Regions from separate parts of the Ancylobacter terrae genome, predicted to be linked through region 2. Evidence: predicted binding sites of a transcription regulator. Region 2 holds the regulator's gene; the other holds the start of a gene.
The links. Region 2 encodes LexA, which represses DNA repair genes until DNA is damaged. Its sites were predicted from a motif close to TGTTCNNNNTGTGTTCNG; they were not measured.
Positions count from the first base shown of each region.

Region 1: recA (recombinase RecA) is a predicted target of LexA. The motif match lies at 5,766-5,783, and genes of this name have one in related genera.

Region 1 covers NZ_JBJGXH010000001.1:1,136,483-1,145,999, forward strand. Annotated here, with positions in the region: gene ACEUEL_RS05390 (type 1 glutamine amidotransferase domain-containing protein) at 1-51, shown strand, start outside; partial or broken gene ACEUEL_RS05395 (amino acid ABC transporter permease) at 418-552, shown strand; gene fumC (class II fumarate hydratase) at 762-2,222, shown strand; gene ACEUEL_RS05405 (cupin domain-containing protein) at 2,242-2,637, shown strand; gene mqo (malate dehydrogenase (quinone)) at 2,655-4,154, shown strand; gene ACEUEL_RS05415 (threonine/serine exporter family protein) at 4,342-5,586, shown strand; gene recA (recombinase RecA) at 5,851-6,924, shown strand; gene alaS (alanine--tRNA ligase) at 7,145-9,517, shown strand, end outside.
Region 2 covers NZ_JBJGXH010000001.1:1,809,174-1,818,690, reverse strand. Annotated here, with positions in the region: gene gltA (citrate synthase) at 1-341, opposite strand, end outside; gene gltX (glutamate--tRNA ligase) at 699-2,144, opposite strand; gene ACEUEL_RS08685 (ComEC/Rec2 family competence protein) at 3,373-5,691, shown strand; gene lexA (transcriptional repressor LexA) at 5,685-6,380, opposite strand; gene ACEUEL_RS08675 (MBL fold metallo-hydrolase) at 6,578-7,441, opposite strand; gene ACEUEL_RS08670 (CHASE2 domain-containing protein) at 7,445-9,517, opposite strand, start outside.

The DNA.
Region 1 (9,517 bases), 670 kb from region 2:
GGAGGGGTGGGGAAAGAACTGCTCGCCGCGCTCAAGGCAATAAACCGGTGAGACGCAGCCCAACTCTCCGGGATGCGATTCCCGTTCGCGCGCTCGACGCTTGGTGGACGGTGGCCTGCTGCCGCTTTCCAGTCCGAAGCCAATCTCTACGCCCAATGGTTGCCGATGCGATCGAGCAAACCGCGCGCTGCCCGGCCATAGCCGCACAATGGGGTTAGACGACCGCCTCTCGGGGATTTGGCCGGTCGCTATTGCGTGCAGGCCGTGTTCCGATGAACGTTTGGCCGCCGACAAACCCGGCGTGGCTCAACGCTTCAGCGGCCAGCGGCTTTGTCGCAGATCACACGAACATTCGGGTGAAGCCGAAGCGCCGATGCGGGGCATGTCGGATCGATCCGGCCCTTGAGGGCGGCGGCCAGCGCGACGGCCCTTCTTGCCCTCAGCCTGCACGAGGGGGCCTATATGGCGGAGATCATCCGGGGCGGACTCGCGGCGGTCGATCGCGGCCAGTCCGAGGCGGCCGCGGCGCTGGGCTACACGCCGCTACAGACCGCGACGGTTGTGAAGACGAGGTGGTCGATGCCGTCCTTGCACGTCGATCCACACGCCAACCCGTCTGCTGCGTGAGACGGCTGAACTCGCCTTGAGCAGGCGACTAAGAAATCGCGCTCCCAGATCAGAGGCTTAAGGTCTTGTTACGATTGCATGGTAGCGTGACCGCAGTCACGTCCGATTTTGCTTGTTCCCTGCAGGAGACTGCGATGACGACCACGCCGAGCGAAACCGAAACGCTGCGGGATATCCCCATTGGCATTACGGCAACCGGCACAAGGCGTGAGTTCGACTCGATGGGTGATGTCGACGTGCCCGCCGATCGCTATTGGGGGGCGCAGACAGAGCGCTCGCTGCACCATTTCGATATTGGCGACGACCGCATGCCCAAGGCGGTCTACCACGCCTATGGCTATGTGAAGAAAGCCTGCGCGCTGGTGAACGCCGAGGCCGGGCGCCTTCCCGACATCAAGCGCGACGCCATCATCCGTGCGGCCGACGAGACGATCGCCGGCAAGCTCGACGAGCATTACCCGCTCTATGTCTGGCAGACCGGATCGGGCACCCAGTCCAACATGAACGTCAACGAGGTGCTCTCGAACCGGGCGATCCAGCTGCTCGGCGGCGTGCTCGGCTCGCAGCATCCGGTCGGCCCGAATGACGACGTCAACATGGGCCAGTCCTCGAATGACACGTTCCCGACGGCCATGCACATCGCCGCCGTCACCGCCATCGACGAGGTGCTGGTGCCGCAGGTCACCCAGCTCGTCGAGACCATCGAGAAAAAGGCCGATGGCTGGATGAAGGTGGTGAAGATCGGCCGCACCCATCTCGAGGACGCGGTGCCGCTGACGGTGGGTCAGGAATGGTACGGCTGGGCGGGCCAGATCCGGGCCGCCATCGCCGATATCGAGGCCAGCCGTTCCGGGCTTTACGAACTTGCGGTCGGCGGCACGGCGGTGGGCACCGGACTGAACGCGCCGAAGGGTTTTTCCAAGGATGTCGCGGCCAAGATCGCCGAACTCACCGGCAAGCCCTTCATCACCGCGCCCAACAAGTTCGCCGCACAGGGCTCGCTGGACGCGATGGTGCGCGCGCATGCCGCCATCCGCAATCTTGCGGTAGCCCTGATGAAGATCGCCAACGACATGCGCTGGCTGGCCTCCGGTCCGCGCTGCGGCTTCGCCGAACTCATTCTGCCGTCGAACGAGCCCGGCTCCTCCATTATGCCCGGCAAGGTCAACCCGACGCAGTGCGAGGCGATGGTGATGATCGCCATCCAGGTCATGGGCAACGACACCGCGGTCTCGATCGCCGGCAGCCAGGGCAATTTCGAGCTGAACGCCATGCGGCCAGTGATCATCAACAATTTCCTGCACTCGGCGCGCATCCTCGCCGATGGCTGCGCCAAGTTCCGCGAGTTCTCGGTCGACGGTACGGAGTTGAACACCAAGAAGATCGAGGAATACGTGAATGGCAGCGTGATGCTGGTCACCGCGCTCTCGCCGGTGATCGGCTATCAGAACGCGGCCCATATCGCCGAGAAGGCGATCGCCGACGGCACCTCGCTGCGCGACGCCGCTCTCGCCTCCGGCAAGGTGACCGCCGAGCTCTTCGACCAGACCATCAAGCCTCTCGACATGGTCGGTAGCGGCCTGGCCGGCGCGTGAGACAAGGGTAGGAATTCCAATGATCAGATGCGTCAGAATGTGGACCGGCGAGGATGGCAACTCGCTGTTCGAGGAAGGCACGATCGCGCTTACCGAAGGTGAGCGCGGCGATTTCATCGGCAAGGCGACGGCGGCCAAGGACATCTCGTTCCGCGAAACCGCCTCCGGCGGTTCGTTCGAATGGCATAAGGATCCCGAGCCGCGTTACGTGATCACGCTTTCCGGCACGCTCGAATTCGAGACGAAGTCGGGCGCCACCTTCACCATCCGGCCAGGCGATATCCTCATCGCGCAGGACAATTCCGGCTCGGGCCATAGATGGCGGCTCATCGGCAACGATCCGTGGCGCCGGGCCTATGTGGTCTACGAAGAAGGAGCCGACCTCGGCTTCGTTCCTTCCAAGACCGGCAACTGAACGGGCGGGAAACATCCATGTCGAATTCCTCCATCGAGAATCCGGACATCGTCCTCATCGGCGCCGGCATCATGGGCGCCACCCTCGGCACCGTGCTCAAGGAATTGCAGCCGTCACTGTCTGTGGTCATGTTCGAGCGTCTGGCCGATTGCGGGCAGGAAAGCTCCAACTCCTGGAACAATGCCGGCACCGGCCACGCCGCCAATTGCGAGCTCAACTACACGCCGCAGCGTCCGGACGGGTCCGTCGACATCTCCAAGGCGCTCGAGGTCAACACCGAATTCGACATCTCGCGCCAGCTCTGGACCCATCTGGTGCGGAAGGGCGCGATCCCCGATCCGCGCGCCTTCATCCATCCCTGCCCGCATATGAGCTTTGTGTGGGGCGAGGAGAACGTCGCTTTCCTGAAGGCGCGCTTCAAGGAAATGTCCGCTCACCATTGCTATCACGGCATGGAATACAGCGAGGATCCGGCGAAGATCTCCGAATGGGCGCCGCTGATCATCGAGGGCCGCGAGGCCGGCGAGAAGGTGGCGGCGACGCGCATCATCACCGGCACCGACGTCGATTACGGCTCGCTGACGCATCTGCTGGTCGCCCAGCTCAAGGCCCAGTCCGGCTTCGAGGTCAACTACAAGCGTCAGGTGGTCGGGCTCGATCGCGAAGCGAACGGCCGCTGGCGCGTTACCGTGGAGAACGAGGCTGACAAGTCGCGCGAGAGCGTGTCGGCGAAGTTCGTCTTCATCGGGGCGGGTGGCGATTCCATCGATCTCCTGCAGATGTCCAAGATCCCCGAAGGACGCGGCTATGGCGGCTTCCCGGTGAGCGGCATCTGGCTGCGCTGCGATGTCGACGCGGTGAGCGAGCGTCACCACGCCAAGGTGTATGGCAAGGCTGCGAGCGGTTCGCCGCCCATGTCCGTCCCGCATCTCGATACGCGCATCATCGGTGGCAAGAAGTCGCTGCTGTTCGGGCCCTATGCCGGCTTTTCGACGAAGTTCCTCAAGCAGGGTTCGCTGCTCGATCTGTTTGAATCGATCACCCTCCACAATATCGTGCCGCTTCTCGACGTCGCGAAGAACAATGTCGGCCTGACCGAATATCTGATCGGCCAGGTGCTGCAGTCGTCCTCGCATCAGTTCGGCGTGCTGCAGGAGTTCTTCCCGAACGCCGCGCGAGGCGACTGGCAGAAGGTGGTCGCAGGCCAGCGCGTCCAGATCATCAAGCCGGATACCGCCGACGCCGGCGGCGCGCTCGAATTCGGCACCGAGATCATTCCGGCGGCCGACAAGTCGCTGGTTGCGCTGCTCGGTGCCTCACCCGGCGCCTCGACGGCGGCGTTCATCGCGATGGAGGTCCTACGGGCCTGCTTCGCCGACCGTCTCACCGAAGATGGCTGGCTGCCGGCCCTCAAGCGCATGATTCCGACCTATGGAATCGATCTCAAGGTCGATGCGGAGGCCTGCGCCCGCACGCGGGCGGATACGGCGCCCGTGTTGAAGATCGACAATATCTGAAGTCCGCGTCCGGAAAGCAGCTCTCCCTGTGGCCGGCGCATCGGCGTGCATGGGCAGGGCCGCGTTCCGGACGAGCGCGGCACCTTCTCGACCGCACTGGCCGGCGCCCGGCAGATCACGGCGGTCAACGGCACGCCGTGAGGCCCCGCAATGCTTTCCCAGCTGGCTCTGGAGCCCTTTCGTGCCGATGCCCGCCTCGCCTGAAGCTGCATCCGAGGAGTTGCTGGCGAAGGCGACCTGCCTGCTCTTCGTGAACGGGCAATCGTCCGAAAGCCTGGGGGTGACGATCCGTCGGTTTGGAAAGGGCCTTGGCGTCGAGGTGGACGTCCTCCTGCGCTGGGGCGAGGTCATCCTTTTCGTCAACGGTCGGCCAATACCGCGCATCCTGCCTGCCAAGCCCACCGGCGTCGATATGGGGCGTGTCACCGCCACGCTTCGGATCGTCGACGACCTGTGCGAGGGGCGGATCAGCCGGGCGGAGGCCGAGACGGCTCTACGAGCGGTGGAGAACCTCCCCCCGGTCAATATCGGGCGGTTTGCCCTTCTGGCGGCTTTGGGCGCCGCGGCGCTGGGGGTGATTTTCGGGGCGAGCGATCTGCCCACGCTCGCGACGATCGCGTTCAGTGCCGGGACCGGCGCCCTTGTGCGGCGGGCGGTATCCCATCTCTCGCAGAACCCGTTGATTCAGCCATTCAGTGCGGCCTTCATCGCCGGGGTCGTCGGTCTGCTGACGTTCCGGTTCAACTTCGATGTGGATTCACGCCTCGCGCTGGTGTGTCCCTGTATGGTGCTGGTGCCGGGACCGCATGTCCTCAACGGCACGATCGATCTCGCGCGCTCCCGTGTCACCATCGGCTCGGCCCGGCTGATCTTCGCCAGCCTCATCATCCTGATGATCAGTGCGGGCCTGCTGCTCGCCCTGACGATGGCGCACATCGAACTCCCGACGACGACGGGCGTGGTCTCGGTTCCACTCGTTCATGATGCCCTCGCGGCGGGCATGGCCGTGGCCGCCTATGGTACCTTCTTCAACATGCCCTGGCGGATGCTGCCGATACCTGTCGTCGTCGGGATGGTCGCCCATAGCGTGCACTGGATGTTGATGGCGCAGGACTTCGGCGCTCCCGCAAGCAGCTTCGCGGCCTGTCTGATCGTCGGCCTTTGCATCACGCCCGCTGCTGCGCGCCTGCGCTATCCGTTCGCCGCGCTCGCTTTCGCATCGGTGGTGTCGATGGTTCCGGGCGTGTTCCTGTTCGACGGAGCCGCCGCTCTCGTGGAGCTCAACGCCATCGGCCCCGACGCGCCGCCCGCTCTGCTGGTCGGTGCGTTCGCGAGCCTGACCAGCGCGCTGCTGATCACTATAGCCATGACCGTCGGCCTCATCGTGCCGAAGATGATTTTTGGCTCTCCCGGTCGGCAAAGATCTTCCTGAAGAGCGTGCCAATTCAAGCCCTCCGCGTGACGGCGGTAGACGGCCTTAGGCCTGCCTCGGGGATCAGATCAATCTCACGGCCGCCAACGATACCGATAGGAGCGGAGGCGCAATCGCCCGGTGATCTCATCAAGCGCGAGCGCATGCACGGCGCCCAGCCAAAACCGCATTGAGCCTTCTGGAACATATTGTGAACATCGAACAAATAGCGTACATAAATGCCAAGACGTCAATCTTTCCTTGCACCCGCACCGGAGCGCAGCAATGAGTCAGGCAGCATTGCGACTCGTCGAAGGATCTTCCATGGACAAGGCTAAGGCGCTCGATGCCGCTCTCGCTCAGATCGAGAGGCATTTCGGCAAGGGTTCCATCATGCGTCTCGGCAAGAGCGACAAGGTGATGGAGATCGAGACCGTGTCGACCGGCTCCCTCGGCCTCGACATCGCGCTCGGGATCGGCGGCCTGCCGCGCGGGCGCATCGTCGAGATCTTCGGGCCGGAATCCTCCGGCAAGACGACGCTTGCCCTGCACACCATCGCGGAAGCGCAGAAGAAGGGCGGGGTCTGCGCCTTTGTCGATGCCGAGCACGCGCTCGACCCGATTTATGCGCGCAAGCTGGGCGTCGATCTCGACTCGCTCCTCATCTCCCAGCCGGATGCCGGTGAGCAGGCCCTGGAGATCGCCGACACGCTGGTGCGCTCCGGCGCGGTCGACGTTCTGGTGATCGACTCCGTCGCCGCTCTCACGCCCCGGGCCGAGCTCGACGGCGAGATGGGCGATTCGCAGCCGGGCATGCAGGCCCGGCTGATGAGCCAGGCGCTGCGCAAGCTCACCGCCTCCATCAGCAAATCCAACACGATGGTTATCTTCATCAACCAGATCCGGATGAAGATCGGCGTGATGTATGGAAGTCCGGAGACGACCACCGGCGGCAACGCGCTGAAGTTCTATGCCTCGGTGCGCCTCGACATCCGCCGTATCGGCTCGATCAAGGAGCGGGACGAGATCGTCGGCAACCAGACCCGCGTGAAGGTGGTCAAGAACAAGCTGGCGCCGCCGTTCAAGCAGGTGGAATTCGACATCATGTATGGCGAGGGCGTCTCGAAGATGGGCGAACTCATCGATCTCGGCATCAAGGCGGGCGTGGTCGAGAAGTCGGGCGCCTGGTTCTCCTATGACAGCCAGCGGCTCGGCCAGGGGCGCGAGAACGCCAAGAGCTTCTTGCGCCAGAACCCCGATGCGGCGGCGCGGATCGAGGCGACGATCCGTCAGAACGCCGGACTGATTGCCGAGCAGATACTGGCCGGTGCCTCGGAAGGCGACGAGTCGGACGACTGAGGGCGCCTCCGCGCCGAGACCCGCGCGGGCGGTGGTACGCACCGCCCGTCGCCATGCCGGGTGACGCGGTTGGAGCGCGATGGTCGCCGGCGGCGTGCGGATCACCGCCGGGCCTTTCTGGACAAGGCCATGGGGCGCCGGTAGAACCGGGTCGCGCGCGGGCGGCGGCCAGCCAAGGCTCCCCGCGCGGGGTTTCCCCGGCAACAGCGGACTTCGATTTATGAGCGGCGTGAACGAGATACGGGCCACGTTCCTGGACTATTTCGCGAAGAACGGCCACGCCGTGGTGCCGTCCTCGCCGCTCGTGCCGCAGAACGACCCCACGCTGATGTTCACCAATGCCGGCATGGTGCAATTCAAGAACGTCTTCACCGGCATGGAGAAGCGCCCCTATTCGCGGGCGGCGACCTCGCAGAAATGCGTGCGTGCCGGCGGCAAGCACAACGACCTCGACAATGTCGGCTACACCGCGCGCCATCACACCTTCTTCGAGATGCTCGGCAATTTCTCCTTTGGCGACTATTTCAAGGAGAATGCCATCGAGTTCGCGTGGAACCTGATCACACGCGAGTACGAACTGCCGGTCGATAAGCTGCTGGTCACCGTCTATGCCGAGGACGACGAGGCGTTCGGATTGTGGCGCAAGATCGCGGGCTTGCCGGAGAGCAAGATCATCCGGATCGGCACGTCGGATAATTTCTGGCAGATGGGGGATACCGGTCCGTGCGGGCCCTGCTCGGAGATCTTCTACGATCACGGCCCCCATATCGCCGGCGGCCCGCCCGGGTCGGCGGACGCCGACGGCGACCGCTTCATCGAGATCTGGAACCTCGTCTTCATGCAGTTCGAGCAGCTGCCGGGCGGGGAGCGCATCAATCTTCCGCGGCCCTCGATCGATACCGGCATGGGTCTCGAGCGCATCTCCGCCGTTCTGCAGGGCACGCACGACAATTACGAGATCGACCTCATGCGCGCGCTCACCGGCGCCGTCGAGGACCTGACCAATGTCGAGGCCGAGGGCCCGCAGAAGGCGAGCCATCGCGTCATCGCCGATCATTTGCGCGCGGCGACCTTCCTCGTTGCGGATGGCGTGCTGCCCTCCAATGAGGGGCGCGGCTACGTGCTGCGCCGCATCATGCGCCGCGCCATGCGCCACGCCCAGCTGCTCGGCGCCCGCGATCCGCTGATGTATCGCCTCGTGCCGGTGCTGGTGCGCGAGATGGGCCGTGCCTATCCCGAGATCGTGCGCGCGGAGGCGCTGGTCACCGAGACGCTGCGGCTCGAGGAGACGCGCTTCCGCAAGACGCTGGAGCGCGGCCTGTCCATTCTCGAGGCGGAGAGCGAGGGGCTGGGCACCGGGGCGAAGTTCTCCGGCGAGACGGCGTTCAAGCTTTACGACACCTACGGCTTTCCGCTCGACCTCACCGAGGATGCGCTGCGCGCGCGGGGCATCAGCGTCGATACGGACGGTTTCCGGAGCGCGATGGAGCGCCAGCGCGCCGAGGCGCGGGCGTCCTGGGCGGGTTCGGGCGATGCGGCGACCGATTCGGTGTGGTTCGCGCTGCGGGAGGAGGTGGGCGCCACCGAGTTCCTCGGCTACGGCACCGAGAAGGCGGAGGGCGCGGTCACGGCTCTCGTCCGCGAGGGCGCGCGTGTGGAGGCGCTGCAATCCGGGGAACGCGGCTTGGCAGTGCTGAACCAGACGCCGTTCTACGGCGAATCCGGAGGGCAGCTCGGCGACACGGGGACGATGACCGGCGAGGGCGGCCTGAAGGTGCGCGTGCTCGACACGCAGAAGCGGCTCGGCGACATCTTCGTGCACGAGGTCGAGGTGACGGCCGGTACGCTCGCGGTGGGGTCGGCTCTGGCGCTCGAGGTCGACGCGGAGCGGCGGGGCGCCATCCGCGCCAATCACTCGGCGACGCATCTGCTGCACGAGGCGTTGCGCCGCGTGCTGGGCGAGCATGTCGCGCAGAAGGGCTCGCTGGTCGCCCCGGACCGGCTCCGCTTCGATTTCAGCCATCCCAAGCCGCTCGACCCGGCCGAATTGCGCGCGGTCGAGGATATCGCCAATCGCGCCGTGCTGCGCAACGAGGAGGTGACGACCCGGCTGATGGGAGTCGACGACGCCATCGCCTCCGGTGCGCGTGCCCTGTTCGGCGAGAAATACGGCGAGGAGGTGCGGGTCGTGGCGATGGGTACCGATCCCGGCAATGGCGCGCCCTTTTCGGTGGAGCTGTGCGGAGGCACCCATGTCGCCCGCACCGGCGACATCGGCCTCGTCACCGTGCTCGGGGAGAGCGCCGTGGCGTCCGGCGTGCGCCGCCTCGAGGCGATGACCGGCACGCCGGCGCGGCATTTCCTGAACGGCGCCAACAGCGCCCTGCAGGCGACCGCGGCGACGCTGAAGGCGCCGGTCGGCGATGTCGAGGCGCGCGTCGCCCAGCTGGTCGAGGAGCGCCGCCGTCTCGAGCGGGAACTCTCCGACGCCAAGCGCCAGCTCGCCCTCGGCGGCGGGGCGGGCGGCAAGGCGGCGCCCGATATTCGCGTGGTGGATGGCATCAACTACCTGCCGATCGCGGTGAGCGGCATC
Region 2 (9,517 bases):
CGCGTCACGCGATAGTCGAAATCGGCCTTCTGCGCCGCGGTCGGCAGCTCCCCGTAGAGCAGCAGGTAGCAGGTCTCGAGGAAATCCCCGTGCTCGGCGAGCTGCTCGATCGGATAGCCGCGGTAGAGCAGGATGCCGGCGTCGCCGTCGATATAGGTGATCTGGCTTTCACAGCTCGCGGTCGAGGTGAAGCCGGGATCATAGGTGAACATGCCCGTCTGGCCGTAGAGCTTGCCGATGTCGATGACATCCGGGCCGATCGTGCCCCCCATGATGGGCAACTCCCAGCTCTTGTCGCCGACAGTCAATGTCGCAGCCGATGTGCCGGTGATGGCGTCCATGTGGGGGGTCTCCTCGATACCTATGAAACCGTTCAAACACTGACCGCGCAATGACGTGAGAGCCGAAAGCGACGGAATGCACGGGGTGGCACCTTCGGCGCCTTTAATAGGTCAAAGTCGTATCCCTTTCACCCCCCGCTCGCAAGCGCAGCGAGCACGGCGGCCGCCGGATGGCGCAAGCCGGGTGAGTCATTGAAAACAAACGACTCCCCGGTGCACGCAAGTCTTGTGCGCCGCCACAGGATACCCACCCTGACGGGTCCCCGCCGGCCGCGCCGTCCGCCGGGCCCGTGCTCTAACGCCACGAAATTAAAGCGCTTCTCGTGACGCCTGTGCGACCCTGCGCGCTCGGTCGGTTCAGAGCGGGGGCGGGGCCCCGGCCGCGCCGGTCTGGTCGGAGAGACGGCCTAGACTTTCGTCTTTCCCGAGCACGGCGAGCACGTCGAAGATGCCCGGCGAGGTCGCCCGGCCGGTCAGCGCCGCCCGCAGCGGCTGTGCGACGGCGCCCAGCTTGACGCCGCGGCGCTCGGCGACCGCGCGCACCCCCGCCTCGGTCGTCGCGGCCGACCAGTCGGCGATGCCCGCGAGTTCGGCGACCACATCGGCCAGCAGACTCCGCGCCTCCGGCGTCAGCAGCGCCTCGGCCTTGGCATCGAGCCGAAGCGGCCGCGCGTCGAGCAGATAGGACATGCTGTCGATCAGCTCGACCAGCGTCTTGGCGCGCTCCTTCAGGCCCGGCATGGCCTCCAGCACCTGCGCCCGCCGTTCCGGCGTCAGCCGGGCCGCGAGGGTGGCGCCGTCCGGCAGATAGGGCAGCAGCGCGTCGATGGCCGCGAGCAGCTCGGCATCGGGGGTGGCGCGCAAATAGTGCCCGTTGAGATTCTCCAGCTTGGCGAAATCGAAGCGCGCCGCCGAGCGCCCGACCCTGTTGAGGTCGAACAGCTGGCTCATCTCCTCGGTCGAGAAGATCTCCTGGTCGCCATGGCTCCAGCCGAGGCGCACCAGATAGTTCCGCAGCGCCGCCGGCAGGTAGCCCAGGGCCCGGTAGGCGTCGACGCCCAGCGCGCCGTGGCGCTTGGAGAGCTTGGCCCCGTCCGGCCCGTGGATCAGCGGGATATGCGCCATCTGCGGCACGCCCCAGTCGAGCGCGCGGTAGATCTGTGTCTGCCGCGCCGCATTGGTGAGGTGGTCGTCGCCGCGGATGATGTGGGTCACGCCCATGTCGTGGTCGTCGACCACCACCGAGAGCATGTAGGTGGGCGTGCCGTCGGAGCGCAGCAGCACGAGGTCGTCGAGGTCCTTGTTGGCGAAGGTCACGCGGCCCTGCACCAGGTCCTCGATCACCGTCTCGCCCTCCTGCGGCGCGCGCAGGCGGATGGCCGGCTTGCGTCCCGCCACGGCCTCGCCGGGATCGCGGTCGCGCCAGCGCCCGTCATAGCGCGGCGGCCGGCCCTCGCGGCGCGCGCTCTCGCGCATCTCCTCGAGCTCCTCGGCCGTGGCGTAGCAGCGATAGGCGTGGCCCTTGGCCAGCATCTGCTCCACCGCCTCGCGGTGGCGCGCGGCGCGCGCGAACTGGTAGACGACGTCGCCCGACCAGTCGATGCCGAGCCAGTTCAGCCCGTCGAGGATGGCCTCGATCGCCGCCTCGGTGGAGCGTTGGCGGTCGGTATCCTCGATCCGCAGCAGCATCCGCCCGCCCTTGGCGCGGGCATAGAGCCAGTTGAACAGCGCGGTCCGCGCGCCCCCGATGTGCAGGAAGCCGGTGGGCGAGGGGGCGAAGCGGGTGACGACGGTTTCGGACATCGATTCGGTGTCTCTTGCGGCCGGGCGGCCGAACGGATGCGAACGGAATGGCGGCGCGGAGCGGTGCGTGTAGCATAGCCGCGCCGCGGGGGAAAATGCGGCGGTGCCGGTTGGGGTGCGGGCGGCGCGCATGGCGGGGCGGGACGACAACGGGCCGGGCGGCCGGCGGGACGGCGAGGAGCCGGGCGATCCGCCGCCGGCGACCCGCCCGCCGTCGCCCTCCGCGACCGGCCAGTCGCCCCCCACGGCCCACCCCTCATGGCCGCCCGCTGCACCGGAGACTGCGGGCGCCGGGCACGAGCCCGGTTCTCCGCCGGGCGAACATGCTCCGCCGGGCGAGCCGGCTCCTCTGGTCGATCGGGCTCCGCCGGGGCTGCCCATCGCGCCTGACCGCCATGCCGCTCCTGATCCTCAGGAAGATCCGGATCTACCGGTGGCGCCGGCGCCCCTGGCAACGCCCGAGGCGGGCCCTTCGACGGGGCGGGTTCCTCTCGGGCGTTTCGCGCCGGCGCCGGGGTCGGACGTGCCTAGCGCCTCACGGCCGCCCGCGCCCGTCGAGACCCCGGGCGCGGGGCACGAGCCCGGTTCTCCGCCGGGCGACCGTAATTCGCCGGGCGAACCGGCTCCGCCGGGGCTCCCTATCGAGTCTGATCGCCATACCGCGCCTGATCCGCTGAGAGACCCCGATCTTCCGGCAGCACTGGCGCCCCTGGTGCCGCCCGATTTCCCCATCGCACCTGACCTCCACGCCGAGCCCGACCTCAATTCCGCACCTGATCCTCAGGACGCTTCTGTCGCTCAACGCTCACCGGCGCCCCTTGCGCCGCCCGGCGAACGCTCGTCGACGGGAGATGTCGCCCTCCGACGCTCGGTCGTTGCGACGGAGGCGAACATTCCGTCGGGGGCCCCGGGCGCCGGGCACGAGCCCGGTTCTCCGCCGGGCGATCGTAATTCGCCGGGCAAACCGGCTCCGTTAGGTCTGCCTGTCGCGCCTGACCCTCACGCCGCGGCTGACACGCAGGACCCTCCTGCTCCTCAAGCCGCACCGGCGCCCCTGGCAACGCCCGAGGCGGGCCCTTCGAATGGCAGCGTTTCCTCCAGCCGCTTCGCGATGGTGCCGGGGCCGGACGTGCCGCCGGACGGCGCCGGGCCGGGGCGCCGGCGCGGGGGGCGCGCCGGGGCGCAGGTATTGGGTGCCGGCCGGCGGCCGGCGCCGTGGGCGGGGCCGATGGCGGGAGGCCGGCGCCTGCGGGAGCGGATCGCCGGCCTTCTCGCCGCGCTTGCCCGCGATGTCGAGCGGGAACTTGCCGACCGGCGGGCCTTTCTCTGGCTGCCGGTCGCGTTCGGCGCCGGCATCGCCCTCTATTTCAGCGCCGCGCACGAACCCTCGCTGACGGCGTCCATCGCGCTGTGCCTCGCTTTCGCGGTGGCGACCTTTCGGGCCCGGGCCCGGCCGCTGGCGTTCCATCTCCTCGCCGGCCTCGCGACGCTGGCGGGCGGCTTCGCCGTCGCGACGGCGCAGGTCGCCGCGATGGCCCATCCGGTGCTCGAGCGGCAGCTCGTCGCCACCGAGGTCGCCGGCTTCGTCGAGCAGGCCGAGCGGCGTCCGCGCGGAGCCCGGGTGGTGCTGCGCGTCACCGATCTCGGCCGGACCGATCCGGCGAGCCGGCCGGTCCGGGTGCGCGTGTCGGTCACCTCCGGGCCGCTGCCGCGCATCGGGGAACATGTGCGGGTGCGGGCCACTCTCGGGCCGCCGCCGGGGCCGGCCTATCCGGGGGGCTATGATTTCGGCCGGGCGGCGTGGTTCGAGGGCATCGGCGCCACCGGCTTCGCGCTCGGGCGGCTGCAGGAGGCGCCCGCACCGGGGCCGGTGCCGTGGCGGCTGCGGATCGCCCGCCTGTTCGAGGACCTGCGCGCCGATATCGGGCGGCGCATCCGGGCGGTGCTGTCGGGCGACGCCGCCGCGGTTGCCGAGGCGCTGGTCGCCGGCTCGCGGGATGCGGTATCGGAGAGCGTCGAGGAATCGATGCGGGTGTCCGGCCTCAGCCATGTGCTGTCGATCTCCGGCCTGCACATGGCGCTGGTGGCGATGACGTTGTTCGTCGCGGTGCGCGCGCTGCTGGCCGCCGTGCCCGGGATGGCGCTGCGCTATCCGGTCAAGGCTATGGCGGCGGTGCCGGCGCTCGCCGGGGCGAGCTTCTACCTGCTGCTCTCGGGAGCCGAGGTGCCGACGCTGCGCTCCTATGTGATGACGCTGATCGTGCTCGCCGGCGTCCTGATCGGCCGCTCCGCGCTCACCGTCCGCAGCCTCGCGGTGGCGGCGCTCGGGGTGCTCGCCCTCAGCCCGGCGGCGATTTTCGAGCCGGGGACGCAGATGTCCTTCGCCGCCACCCTCGCTCTGGTCGCCGCCTATGAACGGCTGCGCCCGGACGGGGCCGACGGTGCGTTGCCCCGCGGTGCGTCGCCGGGCGGACCGACGCGGTCGGGAGGGCCGGGCCGTCTCGCGCCGCGCCGGCTCGCCGCTCGCCTCGCGCAGGTGCCCGGCGGCCGGCTCGTGGCGATCATCGCCGCCTCGATCCTCACCTCGCTGGTCGCCGGGCTGGCGACGGCGCCCTATGCGGCGTTCCATTTCCAGCGCATGGCGCCGCTCGGCGTCGTGTCCAATCTCGTCGCCATGCCGCTGATCTCCCTGCTAGTCATGCCATTCGGCCTGCTCGGGACCATCCTGATCCCGTTCGGCTTCGACGGGCCGGCCTGGCGGGTGATGGGATGGGGCATTGACGGCATGCTGGCGGTGTCGGATCGCGTCGCCGCGATGCCCGGCGCGGACCGCTCGATCGCGGCGTTTCCGATGGCGGCGCTGGGGCTGGCGAGCCTCGCGCTGATCGGCGTCTGCCTGCTGCGCACGCGGCTGATCGTGCTGGCTCCGCTCTGTCTCGCCGCCGCCCTCGTCGTCGCCGGGCTGGCCCCGCGCCCCGCTGTGCTCATCGATCCGCAGGGCCAGACGATCGCCGTGCGGCAGTCGGACGGCAGCCTGTCAGTGGTCGGTAGCCGGGCCGACGGCGCTCCGGCCAACCGCTTCGCCCTCGAGCAATGGCGCGCGGCGAACGGCGAACGCTCCGCGCCGACCGCGCAAGGTCGCGCGCCGTCTGCGCCGGGTGCCGACCCCGCCGTCCGCTGCGACCGCACCGGCTGCACGGTGACCGGCACGCCCGGCGTGGTGGGCCTGCCGCGATCGCGGGACGCGCTGGCGGACGACTGCCGTCTCGCGACCATCCTCGTCACCCGCTTCGAGCCGCCACGGGATTGCGCAGCCCGGGTAATCCGCACCCGCGACACCGCGCCGAATGCCGCGGCCCTCTTCACCGCGGGAGAGGGCTATCGCCTCGAATGGGCCCGACCCCCGGGGAGCGAGCGGCCCTGGTTGCCGCGGGCGACCCCGCCGCCCGAAGCTCCTGCGACGCCGGCTGTCGCGGCGAGCAGCGTCCCGTCTGATCCGCGTGCCACGCCGGAGGGTTTTGCCCTGCCGCCGCCGGAGGGTCAGTAGCGCCGGAACAGGCCGACCAGCCGCCCCTGGATGCGCACGCGATCGGGGCCGAAGATGCGCGTCTCATAGGCCGGGTTGGCGGCCTCCAGCGCCACCGAGGCGCCCTTCTTGCGCAGGCGCTTGAGGGTGGCTTCCTCGTCGTCGATCAGCGCCACCACGATGTCGCCGGTATCGGCGGTCTCGCAGCGGCGGATCAGCGCCATGTCGCCGTCGAGAATGCCGGCCTCGACCATCGAATCGCCGCGCACCTCGAGCGCGTAGTGTTCGCCGCCGGTGAGCATGTCGGCCGGCATGGCGATGGTGTGGCTGCGCGACTGGATCGCCGAGATCGGCGTGCCCGCCGCGATGCGCCCCATCACCGGCACCGTCACCGGGGCGTCGGCATGCTCGTCCGCCGGCGGGCGGGCGCGGCCGAGATTGCCCTCGATCACGCTCGGCGCGAAGGATTTCGCCGGGCGTGCCGGCGGGTGAGTGGCCTCGGGGAGGCGAACCACCTCGAGCGCCCGCGCCCGGTTCGGCAGGCGGCGGATGAACCCGCGCTCCTCCAGCGCCGTGATCAGGCGGTGGATGCCCGACTTCGAGCGAAGGTCCAGAGCGTCCTTCATCTCCTCGAAGGAGGGCGGCACCCCGCTCTCCTGAAGCCGCTCGTTGATGAAGCGCAGGAGCTCATATTGTTTGCGCGTGAGCATGGCGATCCCGACCGCTCCTGAAGCATTGAAAACAAACTGCGAACAAAAGGTATACGTTCCTTTTGTGTTCCGCAATGGTAAAGATCGGGTTACGGTCAACCCTGGACGATGACGGGCGGGTCGCGCCGTGAGCCGACGGCTCTCGACGCGCCTCCACCGGCCTCGGGTCCGGCCCGCGCCGGCTCACGGCTCACGGCTCACGGCTTGCGGCGCGCGCTGCGCGGGGAGAAGCCGACGCTGGCGCCTTCGCGGGCGAAGAAGCCGGTCGGCAGCCGCTCCCTCAGCGCCGCCTCCATGCGGTCGAGCCGGGCGTCGTCATATTGCGGCGCGTGGTGGATGCAGGCGAGCCCGCCCGCGCCGGCCGCCTCGGCGAGCGCCGCGCCCATGCTGGGGGTGGAATGGCCCCAGCCGCGATGGCCGGCATAGTCGGCGTCGTCGAAGGTGGCGTCATAGGCGATGAGGTCGCATCCCCGCGTGAACGCGACGAGATCGGGTTCGGGCGCCTCGCCGGCATGCTCGTGGTCGGTGAGCACCGCCACCGAGCGGCCGGCATGATCGAAGCGGTAGCCCGTCGCGCCGCCGGGGTGGCGCAGCGGGTGGGTGCGGACCGGCATGCCGCCGATATCCAGCGTCTCGCCGGCGCGGAAGCCGACATAGCGCACGCTGGCGGGCACATCCTCGAAGCGCAGCGGGAACAGCGGCGGGCTGTAGTAGCGGCGCAGCGGCACCTCGGCGCTCGCGCCGTCGAGATTGCCGCAATAGAGGATGATCTCCGTGCGGGGGCGGAACAGCGGCGCGAAGAAGAACAGCCCCTCGATATGGTCGTGGTGCAGGTGGCTGAGCACGATGTGGATCGGCTGCGGCGGGTCGCCGGCCAGCGCGGCGCCCAGCCCGATGATGCCGCTGCCGGCATCGAGGATGACCCGCCGGTCGCCGGCGCGGATCTCGAGGCAGGTCGTGTTGCCGCCATAGGCCAGCGTCCCCCGTCCCGGCGTCGCCGTCGAGCCCCGAACGCCCCAGAACGTCACGCTGAGCGCGGCATCGTCCACCTTGCGCGTCACGTATCATTTCTCCAGCAGGGTAGTGACATAGTCCCACGCCGCGTCGGCGGGCCTGCCGGCCTGCGCCCGGCAGCGCTCGTGATAGACGTCGTAGAGCTTCCCGATGCTCCCGGGCGCCAGCGCGTGCGCGCGCTCCGCGGAAGCGGCGGCCTCCTCGAAACGGGCCGCGCGGTAGGCCCCGAGCATCGCCCCATGCGCCTCCGCGAGGTCGCGATAGGCGGGTGTCGCGGCGAAGGCGGCATCGCCGACCAGCGTGAAGATGCGGACCGGCTGGCTGCGTCCCTTGACGCGGGTGGTGTCGACCTCGAGCCAGGCGAGATCCGGGGCGAGGTCGTGGGTGGCGTCGGTGGCCAGCAGCACCACGCCGTAGAACTTGGTGGCGCCCTCGAGCCGCGAGGCGAGGTTGACCGTGTCGCCCAGCGCCGAATAGTCGAAGCGCTTGACCGAGCCGAAATTGCCGACGCAGCAGTCGCCGGTGGCGAGCCCGATGCCGATCCGCACCTCGATCGCGGTCTCGCCGATCGCCGCGGCTTCCCGGCGCAGCGTCGCGTTCAGCACCTCGAGTTCCCCCAGCATCGCGAGCGCGGCGCCGGTGGCGTGTCGGGCGTGGTCGCGATCGTCGAGGGGCGCATTCCAGAAGGCCATGATGGCGTCGCCGATATATTTGTCGAGGGTGCCGCGACGCTCGAGAACGATGTCCGTCATGGGTGACAGATAACGGTTCATGAAACGTGTAAGCGCCTGCGCGTCCATCCGCTCCGAGATGGAGGTGAAGCTGCGCACGTCGCTGAACATGACGGTGAGGGTGCGGATCTCGCCGCCGAGCACCAGCCGCCCCGGGTCGGTGGCGAGCTGCTCGATCACCGCCGGCGACACGAAGCGGCCGAACGCATCACGCACCCAGCGCTTCTGCCGCTGCTCGGCGCTGTAGAGCTGGATGGTGCCGGCGAGATAGACGGCGGAGGCCGCGAGGCCCGGCCCGACCGGATCGAGCAGCACATGGCCTTCGCGGAACGCCCACCAGCTCGCCGCGCACAGCGCCGCGACGACGATGCCGCCGATGAGCGCGCCGCCGAACGCCCCGGCGGAGGGCAGCACCAGCGCGATGAGCAGCCCGAGCAGGGCGGCGACCACGATCTCCGCCCCGGTCGCCCAGTCCGGGCGCGCGAGGCGGGCATTGGTCACGAGATGCTCGATGGTCTGCGCCTGCACCTCGACGCCGGCGACCGAGGCGTCGATCGGCGTCGCGCGCAGGTCGAGCAGGCCGGCGGCGCTGCTGCCGACCAGGATGATGCGGCCGGCGATCTCGTCGGCGGGAAGCTCGCCGCTGAACAGTTTCCAGGCCGGCAGGAAGCGCCGCGGCTCGGTGCCGCCGACGCGGATGCGCACGTCGCCGAACCGGTCGGTGGGCGTCTCGATGGCGCCGATGCGCACGGCGGATATGCCGGTCGAGGCGCCGAAACCCTCGTCGCCGCTGGCATTGGAGGAGCGGATCACATAGGTCGAGGCGCCCTGCGCCACCCGCAGCGACTCCGCCGCGAGGCCCGGCACGAGCTGGTCGCCGAGCCGCAGGAACAGCGGCACCTGGCGCACGATCTGGTCGCCGTCGGGCAGCCAGTTCAGCGCGCCGAGACCCGAGGCCGCCTTGGCGAGGCCGGGCAGGGGCACGACGGCATCGGTGAAGCCGGGCAGGAAGGGCAGCGGGTCGTCGCCGGCGGTGGCGATGCCGAACTTGCGCGGCAGTTCGGGCAGCGCGGCCGGGCGGCCGGGGGTGAGGACCACGCCGAGCACCACCGGCGCGGCGGCGATGGCGGCGGCGAACTGGTCGTCATGGCTCGGCAGGCCGCCGAGCGCGGCGGCGACCTGGTCGCGCACCGGTCCCTCCGGCAGGTCGGCGGCCAGCGTGTCGGGGCTGGTGCGGTCGGCTTCCGAGAAGGCGATATCGAAGCCGATCGAGGCCGCCCCCGCGCCGGCCAGCCGGGTCACCAGCTCGGCCATGCGGTTGCGCGGCCAGGGCCACTGGCCGAGGCGGGCGAGCGAGGCGTCGTCGATGTCGAGGATGCGGACCGGCAGGTC